One region of the Sediminibacillus sp. JSM 1682029 genome, then DNA from elsewhere that is predicted to be linked to it. Evidence: riboswitches for the same ligand, from Rfam matches in the RefSeq annotation. Region 1 holds a riboswitch; each other region holds the start of a gene.
What was found. Region 1 has a riboswitch for cyclic di-GMP ahead of ABVF09_RS13165 (chemotaxis protein CheX). Riboswitches for the same ligand answer to the same signal wherever they lie in the genome.
Positions count from the first base shown of each region.

Region 2: another riboswitch for cyclic di-GMP. It lies ahead of ABVF09_RS08960 (response regulator transcription factor); the one in region 1 lies ahead of ABVF09_RS13165 (chemotaxis protein CheX).
Region 3: another riboswitch for cyclic di-GMP. It lies ahead of ABVF09_RS17945 (anti-repressor SinI family protein); the one in region 1 lies ahead of ABVF09_RS13165 (chemotaxis protein CheX).
Region 4: another riboswitch for cyclic di-GMP. It lies ahead of ABVF09_RS07190 (anti-repressor SinI family protein); the one in region 1 lies ahead of ABVF09_RS13165 (chemotaxis protein CheX).

Region 1 is NZ_JBEWYY010000007.1:123,267-126,390, reverse strand. It holds gene ABVF09_RS13170 (siderophore ABC transporter substrate-binding protein) at 1-386, shown strand, start outside; cyclic di-GMP riboswitch class I at 1,096-1,181, shown strand; gene ABVF09_RS13165 (chemotaxis protein CheX) at 1,243-1,737, shown strand; gene ABVF09_RS13160 (methyl-accepting chemotaxis protein) at 1,855-3,124, shown strand, end outside.
Region 2 is NZ_JBEWYY010000004.1:165,988-169,111, reverse strand. It holds gene ABVF09_RS08965 (methyl-accepting chemotaxis protein) at 1-1,072, opposite strand, end outside; gene ABVF09_RS08960 (response regulator transcription factor) at 1,157-1,798, opposite strand; cyclic di-GMP riboswitch class I at 1,974-2,081, opposite strand; gene ABVF09_RS08955 (DUF1206 domain-containing protein) at 2,281-3,117, opposite strand.
Region 3 is NZ_JBEWYY010000014.1:41,800-44,923, forward strand. It holds gene ABVF09_RS17935 (LCP family glycopolymer transferase) at 1-381, opposite strand, end outside; gene ABVF09_RS17940 (class D sortase) at 780-1,391, opposite strand; cyclic di-GMP riboswitch class I at 1,757-1,843, shown strand; gene ABVF09_RS17945 (anti-repressor SinI family protein) at 1,867-2,001, shown strand; gene ABVF09_RS17950 (helix-turn-helix domain-containing protein) at 2,081-2,413, shown strand.
Region 4 is NZ_JBEWYY010000003.1:182,821-185,944, forward strand. It holds gene ABVF09_RS07185 (alpha/beta hydrolase) at 1-1,380, shown strand, start outside; cyclic di-GMP riboswitch class I at 1,594-1,680, shown strand; gene ABVF09_RS07190 (anti-repressor SinI family protein) at 1,711-1,899, shown strand; gene ABVF09_RS07195 (hypothetical protein) at 2,036-2,350, opposite strand; gene ABVF09_RS07200 (winged helix-turn-helix transcriptional regulator) at 2,705-3,067, opposite strand.

The DNA.
Region 1 (3,124 bases):
CTAGCGGAAAAAACAGTCTGGTGATCCTTACCAACGATGGCAGTATCAATGCTTATGGTCCTGGCTCACGCTTTGGCGTGATTCATGATGTGTTTGGTTTTACACCTGTTGATGAAAACATCGAAGCATCGACTCATGGACAAAATGTTTCTTTCGAGTACTTAGCAGAAAAGGATCCCGATTATTTATTTGTCGTGGATAGGAATAAAGTGGTAGGCGGAGAATCATCTGCCAAAAAAACTTTGGAAAATAAATTGGTGCAAGACACCAAAGCATATAAAGAAGACAATATTGTTTATCTGAATCCAGATTACTGGTACCTATCCGGCGGAGGATTGATTTCCGTGTCGGAAATGGTAAACGAAGTTGCAAGCAGTATCGAATAATTTAAAAAGAGCGTGACAAAAGCATAGTGACCTGTATAAAAACCGGACGATTTTCCAATTCGTTCGGTTTTTAATCTTCTCTTTTGATAAGGGTGCCACACTCCACTCCGGCAAAGTACTTCGCATTCCGCGGGCACGGCTTCAGCTAATTTGGCAAAGAAACCCGCTTGCCAAGTGGATTTTCATCACGACTGGAGTCTGCGCACCTTGCCTCCGTTGGAAGGAGAGACTTTCTCTACTGGCAGGATTACCGTTTTGCCTATTGCCGTCCGGGATAGAAAGTTAAGACGTATGGAACCAGGAGTTCTTCTTTTATCAAAGAACAAAGGCCACCTTTCTGCTGGTTCTTCGTCACTGTTTAGATACCTTTCAGCCAATAGAAAAATTCGTTTAATCCATCTTGTCTCGGTAACATAAAATCAGAAACGCGAAAATGTAGCGAAGGCAAGATACAGAGACTCCGATGGAACAGCACGAGCTGAAAATCCCGCAGGAAAGCGGTTGGTGCTTTCTGTGAAAGTGAAACCGTGCTCGTGGAACACATATATGCTGAGACTCAATCCGCAATTTTTTCAGGATAATGCAATTACCACTAGGATGGAAAGGATACAATTTATTTACTATTTACACAAAAATATGTTGAATTGTGTCGAAAATATATTATAATGAATGCAAACCAACTAAATCTTTATACTTAGTCAAAAAGAACTAACGAAAAGGGCAAACTCTTTGAAAAAAGGGGACGCAAAGCTTAGGGTCTAAAGCCGTCAAGGTCAAGATCGCCTGGCTGCCGATATCTTTTCTATTAGTCTATGGCTATTCAGAGAACCAGAATAGCCACTTTTAATGACTATATTTGTTAGAATATTCAGATAAAGGAGTGGTTATCATCGTAACAAGTGAAAAGAATCGAGTTGTAAAAGAATTGTACAATGAAACGCTAAAGTCAATTCAAGCCGTCATTCCTTTGGAAGCAGAGATCGGCAAAGCGAAAGTACTACAAGAATCCTTGACGATTCCTTTCGGTGTATTAATCGAGGTGACGGGAGATGTGCAGGGGACATTGGTGTTGAAGGCAAACGACGGGTTATTTGGATCGATTGGTGAAGCAATGTTCGGCATGCCCCTTGAAGGAGAGATGCTCCATTCTTTCTCTGGGGAACTCGGCAATATGATTGCCGGCAGCATGTCTACCGGTATTTATGAAAAAGGGTTGGAAACAGATATTACTTCCCCCTTGGTCACATCGGATGGGGACAAGGTTCTTGAAAATTTCCAACAGGCAATACAAGTCGAGTTGACCTATGAAACCATCGGCAAGATGGAAATTGCTTTGTTGATTCATACATAAACAGACAAGATGTCATGCAGGTAAAAAACGGAAAGGAATGATGCGCCGGAAGAAAACCAAACATTGCCGTGACTGTAAAACAGCTTTTGGACCAACTCAAAGGAAGAAGGTGCTGCAATGAAATTATTTCAATTCAAGCGTCTAAGAACAAAGATTTTGGCGGGTTTCTCCATAGTTATTTTATTGGTAGTCGGATTCGGACTTTATAATTTTTTATCACAGGGAAAAGTAAACCAAGATACAGAATCGATTGTTACGGAACAGCTTCCATTGCTTATCGCCGATGAGCGGGCTGCATTTAATATAGCAGAAATGATCGCTTTGACAAGAGGTTATGTCATTTATGGAGATCCGGAATACCTGGAGCAGTTTGATCGATATGCTGAAGAGTTAGATCAAATGGAAAAAACGATATTGTCGTTAAGTGATAATGAGCAAGTAAAACAATTGGTGGAAAAAGGGGACGAATGGGAAACGACAGTCCGGGAACAAGTATTTGCCGTCTATAAGAACGGCAATGAAGACCAGGCGATATCTAATCTCTCCTTGCAAGTCAAACCGTTGGCCAGGGAGTTGATGAACGGTTTCAATGAGATGGCTGAACATAGGGAATCGGAAATCAAAACAGTTGGAGACAGTCTGGTTTCTTCGGGGAAAACAACACAAATCACCAGTGTAGCCATTTCCATCCTGGTTGCTGTACTTGGTATTTTAATAGCCATAATGACTGCCCGTATGATAACGAATCCTGTTTCCCGGGTGATGAAACGGATGAAACTGGTAGCGGAAGGTGATTTAAGCCATGAACCCCTGAAGGTACATTCCCGGGATGAAGTCGGTCAGCTGGTTACTGCAGTCAACCAAATGAACGACAACATGCGGGAATTGGTGACGGAAATCAGTTCGGTTTCAACGACTGTATCTGGTCAAAGCGAGGAATTGAGTCAATCGGCAAATGAAGTAAAAGAAGGAAGTAACCAAGTGGCAGTCACGATGGAAGAGCTCTCTTCGGGCTCGGAATCGCAGGCTAACACCACGACAGATTTGGCTGCATCGATGGCCGGTTTCACGGATAAAATTAAAGAAGCGCATGAAAACGGGAGTACAATTCATGATAAATCCGAAAGCGTCCTGAAGCTGACGGAGGAAGGCAGCCAGATGATGCATTCTTCCATTGCACAAATGAGCCAGATTGATGCCATCGTCAAAAATGCCGTGGAAAAAGTAAAAGGATTGGACAACCAGTCAAAAGAAATATCAAAATTGGTTGGAGTCATAAAAGATATAGCCGAGCAAACCAATTTGCTTGCACTAAATGCCGCAATCGAGGCAGCGCGGGCGGGTGAGCAAGGAAAAGGTTTCGCAGTAGTGGCCGATGAAGTCAGAA
Region 2 (3,124 bases), on a different contig from region 1:
AACTACTTCCGTCTTCAGTCATACCGAGGACATGACTGGATGTTTCATCGATGTGGGCACCTCTTTCATTCGCCTCCTGTACTTTTTGAGAGAAATCACCCATTACAGAAGCCAATTCAGAAGCACTGTTCGCCTGGGACTCTGATCCTGATGCCAATTCCTGCATGGTGGTGGCCACCTGCTGTGAACCGGACTTGACTTCGTTGGCCGACTGCGTCAATTCTTCACTTTGACCGCTGACAGTCTCGGAAATTCCGGCGATTTTCTCCACCATCTCCTTGAGACTGTAACCCATTGCGTTGATCGAAGCAGCGAGACGGCCGATTTCATCTTTGCCAGCATAGTCTACTGGATCGACTGCCAGGTTTCCATCGGCAACTTGATCACTGACGTAAATAACTTTGTTCAAATTACGGATGACAGAACGGCTTATGAAGAAGACGAGCAAACCGCCCAGAATCACAGAAGCAGCTATCGCGATAAGCAATACGTTTCTAGCCAAGGCAGAACTATTTGATGCTTCCTTAATGGCCGCCTGACGGTCAGCTATAACCGTTTCGCGCAAGCTGTCCAATAATTGCACTGTTTCTGACCGCAGCTGATCTGATTCAACTTTCAAATTGGCCAGCAATGAGGCTTCGTCCTGTTCCACTGCCGGAACAATTACTTCTAAAAACAAATCGTTCATCCGCTTGTCATTCTCCTGGATTTTCGTGAATAACTCCTTTTCTTCGGAGGTATCCATACTTGCCTTCAATTCATTTTCCAACGTATTGAAACGATCTAAGCGCTCGTTATACTCATCTATGTAGCGAGCATCATCGTTATTCAAGTAGCTGGCGATCCGTACCGACTTGGCTCTGGTCAAGGATCCCATTTCCGTCACCTTGATCGCCCGGTCCCCTCGTCTGTCCACTTCATCGATGTTGTTACCGATGCCATTGATCAGCGTGGTGACAATACCGGCAGATATACCGAACAAAACAAAAACAACAACTAAACTGGCCCCATACTTCCAGCCAATGCTAAGATTCGAAAACTTCAGGCTGGGTAACTTAATCTTTTTCCGCATATTTTTCTACCCCTCGTTGTAGCATGCAGCAGTAAAATCTCTGGCAGCTGTATTTTGTAAGACTTCCCTTTCGATCGACCTTCTCTATAAGTAGAACCACCGTTGCCGCAATGCATACAAAACAGCATTCGTTCGGTCTGGCACTCCCAATTTTCTAAAGATAGAACTCACATGATTTTTAACTGTTTTCTCTGTGATAAATAAGAATTTGGCAATTTTGTCATTGCTAAAGCCTTTTGTCAGCAACTCCAGTACATTCCATTCTCGCTCTGTCAGAATTCCGACTGGCTGTTCTGCAACCTTGTTCGAAATTTTCAAGTAATCCTGCAATAAAACCGTCGAGAGCTTGGGATGTACATACACATTGCCATCCAATACACAGTCAACACCATTCGACAATTCCTCCGGCTGCATGCCGTTGAAAAAATAGCCGTCCAAACCTTTTTGAAACCAGTCGTTAAGCCTGGAAATGTCAGGGTTCGCAGTCCAGACAATTACCTTTTCTCCCTTTTGTTGCTGCCATTCTATCATTTCCATGACGGAATGACTGTCTGTGTCGATATCGACGATCAATAAGTCTACAGGTTCCCCACCCTGCATAAGAGAACGACATTCACTATAAGAAACCGCTTTGACTGAATGAGATGGATACTTATTCATCAAGACATTGATGATACCATCTCTTAATAGACAACGATTTTTCACCACAATAATATTCAATTCCAACTCACACCAATCTTTCCATCGTATTCCCCATAATTTCTTTCATCCCCTGTAAAAATCAAACACTCGGTTACTACAAAAAGTATTAAACCACCTCTTTTTACGAAAAATCCCAAAAAAATGGCTCTTCCTAATCAGGAACAGCCAGACATAGCTTGATTCTCAACTAAATCAAGTGTGTGGCAGCCAGGCGATCCTAGTCGCTTATGAGTAAAATGACTCATCGCTTAACCTTAGACCCTGGGCTTTGCGTCCTAACCTTTCGGCTAGTTTGCCTTTTTCAGAAGTTTATCACTCTCGTATGTAGTTCTTTAGTTAGTATACTGTGTCAATTTTCACTTTTCAACATAATTTTACAAATAATGCCGATATTTTTTTATTTCCAAAAGTTTATCGCTTGCATTTTTCAGAAAATTATGTCTTAAGGGATGGTAAACGCAAAAGAACAGCAAGGATATCCAAACAATCGACACCCTTGCTGTTCTTTAGCTTCCAAAATCCATTTTTTGATAACGTCCCCGAAAAACTTGATAAAGGCCGAACAATATGAAACCAAGTGAAACGACGCCGAGCATCCAACTGCCATACGGCTGCTGCGCAAGTTCGGACAACGTTTCATCCAGTCCTTTTGCTTTATCGGGATTTGTGGTGAGAGCTGTCTGCACAAAGAAAAAACCGATTAGGCCGAATACTATTCCCCGGGAAATCATCCCGATTTTCCCAGTGATTCTAGCGATTCTTTCTTCCTTTTCCTCCATTTCGGCCTGCTTGAACTTTTTCATGTAACTGCCTTTTATCCCGATACCTGCTTCATAGATGGCAAAACAAAAAACGACAAGGCCAAAAATCCCAAGCATCCATGGCCCAAACGGCTGGGATAGAAGTTTTGCCGACATTGTCTGCTCAGAATTCCCGCCACTTCCTGCATGTACAGCGATTTTCAGTGCCTTGAACGAGATGCCGCCATAAATCATTGCACTGATGAAGAAGCCCGTACGGATGGTCAATCCCCGTATCCCCTTTCCATAACCATCCGGATCTTTAAATGCTCTGATCAACTGCCAGACAATATAACCGAACAGTCCGAGTCCAATGATCCAAATCAGGATTTCGCCGAGGGGAAGGGCGGCAAGCGACTGGAACATTCCGCTCGTACCGGCGGTTTTCCCGCCAGAACCCGCTGCTGCCAGCAAAGCAAGGAATCCGATCAAGGCAAATACAATTCCTTGGGCCATATAGCCTATCCTGCCGAAACGCCGGATCCATGGCTTTGCCTGTTTATGTTGTTGCTCTATTTCCGCTTTCGTGGAAGGTATATCCATATTATTT
Region 3 (3,124 bases), on a different contig from region 1:
AGAATCGGTATTTGGATTGGCGGATACCAGGATCATCGTATCGGAACGCCCCTGGTCATTGTCGCGTTCATCAACTCCTAGTAATAGGAAATTCAACGTCTTTTGTTCGTCATCGGTTTTCGTGACAGTATCGTCGTCAGATGAATTTGATTGTCCATCGGCGGTTTGATTGTTTCCTGACTGGTTGTTCGTGCCGGTTTCCTCTGATTGTAGTTCTCCGTTCAAGGGTTCATGGATATTTTCAACAGTGTCTTGCAACTTTTCGTATAAATAGATTCCGTATCCAGCCGCCGCAATAAGCACTACTAATAATACACCGCCCAACCAGAGCAGCAAGCGCCGCCGATTTCCGCGCTTTTTCCTGTGCGTCTGCCGTGCCACTGCATAACCCCTTTTTATTTTTTAGTTAAAAGATTCCAAAAACCATTATACCCCATTAACCCGGCCAACGTCTAAAACAGAAACCAAAAAAACTGTGAATTCAGAAGGAAAGGAGAAGAGATCGATGCAGGGTCGATTCGGGGTCAGCGATTCGGGGGTCAGGATTCGGGGGTCAGTCCCCGCTTCGGTCATTAAACGCTTGAAAAGGTAGAAACAATTAAAGGAGGGTCAGACCCCCTCAATGGCAAAAAGCCGATATTATAGGGTTTATAGTGAAATAACGGGGTGAAGCTCCTGTTTTGGGGACAGTCCCCCGTATCACGGAGAAGTCGTCTATATTCTATGTAGGACTTTTACGGGGACTGACCCCAATACTGGTCCCAAAGGCTGCTAATTGGTTATTCCACGGGAACAGCGGTGATAACATAGCGCTGAGGGGCATTGCCTAAATAGGAAAAGGGATAGCAGGTTGTCAGTGTCAATATTTCTTCCGGTGCAGTGGGCTTGATTACGGTTCGGTCATCGGCATCGACAACTCTGGCGCTCTTCATTTCATAACGGAACTCCCCGTATGGAAGCCTGACAATAAATATATCACCGACTTCTACTTCTCCCATCCGTCGGAAAACGGTGTCTCTATGTCCGGAAAGGACAATCTGGTCATCTTCGGCTGGATATGCTGTTCCTTTATAATGACCTACTCCTTTTTCCAAATCATCTGGATCGGTTCCCTCCACAATCGGCAGTTCAGCGCCTATTTTTGGTATTGACAGAATCCCGGCCGTTTCTCCTTGTCCCGGAAGATACTCAGCCGTGTTGGCTGCTCCTTGTTCGGATGTTTGAGCGGTATTCATTCTTTCATTCGTTTTCTCTCCATTCAGTAAAGCATGAGCATCAGCAAGACTGTTTTGCTGGGCACGTTCTGTGTGCATCAACTGTATGAATCCGCAGCTCAATAATACAATTCCAGCAATCATTACCAGAAACGCTATTTTTTTCACCCGGTTCATCTCTCTTTCCCATTTCCGATTTATTTTTTGAAAGCAATAGAAATCCGTCAATTTGGCTTACTTGCAGTTTAAATTTACCAGTTTTCCGTAGGCAAAACAACAGACAATAACCTTTGTGATTCGCTAATCTTTTCAAAGTGATCCTAGCAGATATATCACATTAGGGCCATCTGCCCGGAATATTGTTTCGGAAAAACGCCAGAAAAAAGAAACAACTTCGAATAGAGCGGTATTTTGTCATTTTAATGGGAGAATTTCATTACTTGCTGTTTTTTGCCCTTTACAAAACTAGTAGTTATTAGACAAAAATACCCCGTAGGAAAGCCATGGGAAATATAGTATATTTTGAATATAACATTGCTTCTTCAGTAAAAAGGCAAACTTATTGAAAAGTAAGGACGCAAAGCAACAGATCTAAAGCGCCTAGGTGCAAGGATGGCTGTGCTGCCTGACAGAATATTGGAGGGTAAATTGTATGTTGAAAACGGTAGACGATAGAGTTTTGGATAAAGATTGGGTAAACCTGATGGAAGAAGCAAAACAAATCGGACTGGAACTAGAAGACGTCAGGCTCTTTTTAACACAACACACCTCCATGAACAGCAAATAACTGTGATTGTTTTTTGTGCTTTATATAGAACCATTCACCTTTCTTATGATATAATCTGGTTGAAAGAAGGTGAATGGCCTTGATCGGGGATAAAATCAAACAATTACGTCAAGAGAAAAAAATGTCCTTATCTGAATTGGCAGAACAAGCTGGTGTGGCCAAATCATACTTGAGCTCTATCGAAAGAAACCTGCAAACCAATCCCTCTATACAGTTTATGGAGAAAGTCGGCGCTGTATTGGGAGTGTCCATCAACGAACTGCTAATGAAGGAAGACAGCGAAGAAATGAAGAAGCAGTTGGACGAAGATTGGTTGGAACTCGTTCAAGATGCCATGGACTCAGGAGTTTCAAAAGAGCAATTCAGAGAATTTCTCGAATTTAACCGTTGGAGAATCAACCAGGAAAAATAAATAAGAATAGAAAAACTGACACCCGGAGGGATGAACCCCTCTGGGTGTTTTGCGTTTCGTGGGGAAAGAATTTATATAAAAGGGTCAGTCCCTCATCTTATTAGTACGGTAAATCAGTAAAGCATTGTTTAACAAAAGGAAAACCTTGGGGGACGTAGGCCAAGCAGGTTTTAGATGGTAAGTCCCAAGAATTTTTAGGGACTGACCCCCATTCTGGTAGAGCGGTAAAGGAATGGTATAATGACAGATTGAATTAATTGCATGAAGGAAAGTGGGAGATGCAGCTCTTGTAAAAGCAGTGTTTCCGGATGTTGCCGATTTGTAGGACGAGAACAGATTTTGCTTTTCCTCATAACCGTACAAAACAGAGCATGGAGCCTTATGTTAGGTGCATGTTTCTTGGAGATTATCCTTTATGGGAGAGGGGTTGTGAATCCGCTGAGTCCGAGATTACCGTGATTAGCATTCGTGCAATGGGGGTATATGGATTGGTAGAATCCTTCATATTGGCAGGGTTGAATGTGATCTTTATATTGAAGCTTTGTTTTTATACCGCCTTCAGAAAACAGTTGAATTCCAAATTAATTACATTCACAGATAATCTCGTTTTTTACTAAAATCGAACTCGCTTGTTGGTAGGGGATGAAGTACTGGAGAGAAGAGGAACCAACCGGCAATTGAGTGTAGCCTGCTAAAAAAATAAAAGCTGCC
Region 4 (3,124 bases), on a different contig from region 1:
CTGCGAGGGCACGGGGAAAGTGGTACAGGCAGTGAGAAGAGAACCATTGATTTACTGACTGAGGATCTTATCTTCTTGATGAAGGAACTAGCAATAGAGGCTTATCATTTGATCGGACAGGGGCTGGGTGGATTTATCGGCATTAAAATAGCGGGGCAGCGGCCCGGACAATTGAAAACAGTGGTATTGTTCAGTGTACCCATCCATTATCCGAAACAGATGGGGGACAAGGTGGTCAGCCAGAGGAAGCATATGGTTGACGGGAAGGACAATATGCTGGCGATGGCAAAAGAAATTGTCGACAAAGCTTGTTATATACCCACAGAGGCAAAAACTTCCACACTGCTGAATGCGTACAAAAAGGTATCCCCGACGGTCTATTTTGAATTGTTCCATACGGGTTTTGGACCGGAGGGTGTTGAAAATCTACGCAGGATAAGGGTTCCTATTCTGATTTTGTCCGGTTCAGAGGATATCATATTTCCTCCCGAACTATCCAGTGCCATCCTGAATTTTAACCCGAACGCAAGGTGTTATACCGTTCCCGAGGCGGCATTCATGATTCAAATGGATCAGCCGAAACTGGTTGCCGACTGGATCGACGGTTTCATAAAGAAACACCGGAATCCCGCTGCTTCCATAAGTTTGCTGGATTATGACTACCAAAAGCACCTGACGTCGGAATTGTATTCCGAAATAAGAGGGTTGATGCAGCAGGAATTGGATTCATCCGGACAGGATAACATCCTGCTGGTAAATGTTATCCATGGCTTTTCCGTTTATTTGAATGGAAACCGATTATTTGAAGGCTGGGGGAAACGAAAGGCGAAACAGCTCTTAATCTATTTAAGCATTCAACAATCAGCAACCAGAGAGGAGCTTTGTGATATATTCTGGCCTGAAGCGGATTTGGTCAATGCCAGGAACCGGCTGCGTGTGGCATTGCATCATTTGAAACAGTTGTTGGAGAAAAACGGTTTTGCCAATGAGAATCCAATATTGATCACGGACAGGGAACATGTTTTTCTCCAGGCAAAAGTAAAATCAGATCTTCAGAGTCTCCTCGATGCAATTCGCCTGGCCAATCGTTTGAAAGGCAATGAAGAGAAAGCAGCGAGGTTTAAACAGCTGCTGTCTGAACAGAGTGAAAACATGATGCCCGGATTATACGAAGACTGGTTTATTGAAATGCGCAGATGGATCGAGAAGCAGTGGACGGAGATGGCTCTGTTTTTGGCGGACTGGTTTGAGGAAGCAAAGGATTATAAATCAGCCGCTATCTATCTGGAATTATACTGTACAGCCTATGGCGAGGACGAGGAACTGAATGACCGGCTGCTGTATTTGAAGGAACATCGGAATTCTTATAAAAGAAACTAAACTAAGAATGATCCATAAAAACTGCCGCTGAAGGTGGTTTTTTGTCCCTGGTGGGAGGATATTTCCGTTATCATTAAAAATTCTTTGTCTTTTTTCAAATCAAGCAGCTTTTTTAAAGGGTTATGTAATGAAGGTGTAATGAGCCATCAAGTAAAATGGGGGGAAGAAAAAATCGATAGTCAGGGTTCTCATTCGTGCTTCTTGCCGGAAAAACTCAGATAAGGGCAAACCTATTGAAAAATAGGGACGCAAAGCCACAGGTCTTCTATTGGAAACAATAATGACGGCTGGGCCGCCTGAAATACATCTGTATTTTAGGAGGGAATTATTGTGGACGTTTATGAAAAGCTTGATCAGGAATGGGTGGATTTGATGGTGGAAGCGAAGGATCTGGGAATCGGGATAGAGGAGTTGCAGGAGTTTTTACAGAACCATGGTCAGTTTAAGCGGAATGTCACGTACTATGCGTTGATCTCCAAACAGGAGCAAAGCAAGGTGAAACAAACCGGAGAGTCCTGATAACTTAGTGCTGAACACGTCCGTTCAAAAGGAACGTAAAATCCGGCTATCACGCTAGATAACAAATAAACGCTTGGATATAAGAATGTATCCAAGCGTTTTATCTTGCTTTCTCAACCGAAGCCAATCGAAATTATTAAGCTGTTGGAGAAAGGATTTGTTTTTGCTCTAATTGTGCTTTGGCTGCCTCATCGGCAGGCTTGTAGCCTTTCTCGATAAGCTCTTTTATGTAGATTTTGTTATAGACAAAGGAAAAAACTACCCCGCTTATCCAAGCCCCAATACCTAATGTGAAAGAACCAAGAATGGCTTCAATTATGAACATAATCGCCGCCCATTTTAAATCCCCGCGGAATAAGGCCGGGAAAAATCCAAAAAAGAAAGTAGTCCAGCTAAACCCAACTTTTACTACTTTTGTTAAACCCGCTTCATTTTGCAGTGTTACTTTCATTCCAACTCCTCCTTTTGATTTTTTGAAAAATAGAGTAAGAATGAGAAAAACCAAATATGAAAAAAGAACTATAATTCCGGCAAATCATACTCTATTTTTTCTAATAATACTACAAAATACCTATTCTGTTAACAATTATTTTCGACAGAAAGTTTTTTTTTCACCAAAATGCCAATGGAGAATGTCTCGGCAGTATAAATGTTTTCAAAGTTTCGTGAACAAGTACCCAGGTTATCAAAGCCCACTCGCTTGCAGCTTAATGCTCAGCCAATTTAATAATGATTTATTCATTTAAATAACAAAGGAAGGACATAAAAAAAGACAGGCCTGATAAACATCAAGCCTGTCTTTGTTTTACCTATTCAATACGCTTTCTTCCAAAACCTCTGATTTGTCTCCATACACCTTGGTAATATGCTGATCACCCCAAGCACACAGTGCGTCCAGAATCCCTTCCAGACTTTTGCCATAGTCACTCAACTCATATTCCACTTTCGGCGGCACCTGGTTGTAAATAATCCGGTTGATCACACCGTCCTCTTCTAATTCGCGGAGCTGTTGTGTCAGCATTTTTTGGGTGATATTGGGCATCAAACGCTTCAGCTCGCTTGTCCGTTTCTTCCCATGGGTGAGATGGCAAAGAATCACGCATTTCCATTTGCCTCCGATTACTTCCAATGTTGCTTCGACTGATATATTATACTTCTTCTTTTTCATTGCATTTTCTCCTCCTATAGGAACTAAAAAGTACCTACATCACTTTTTGGTTCCTAT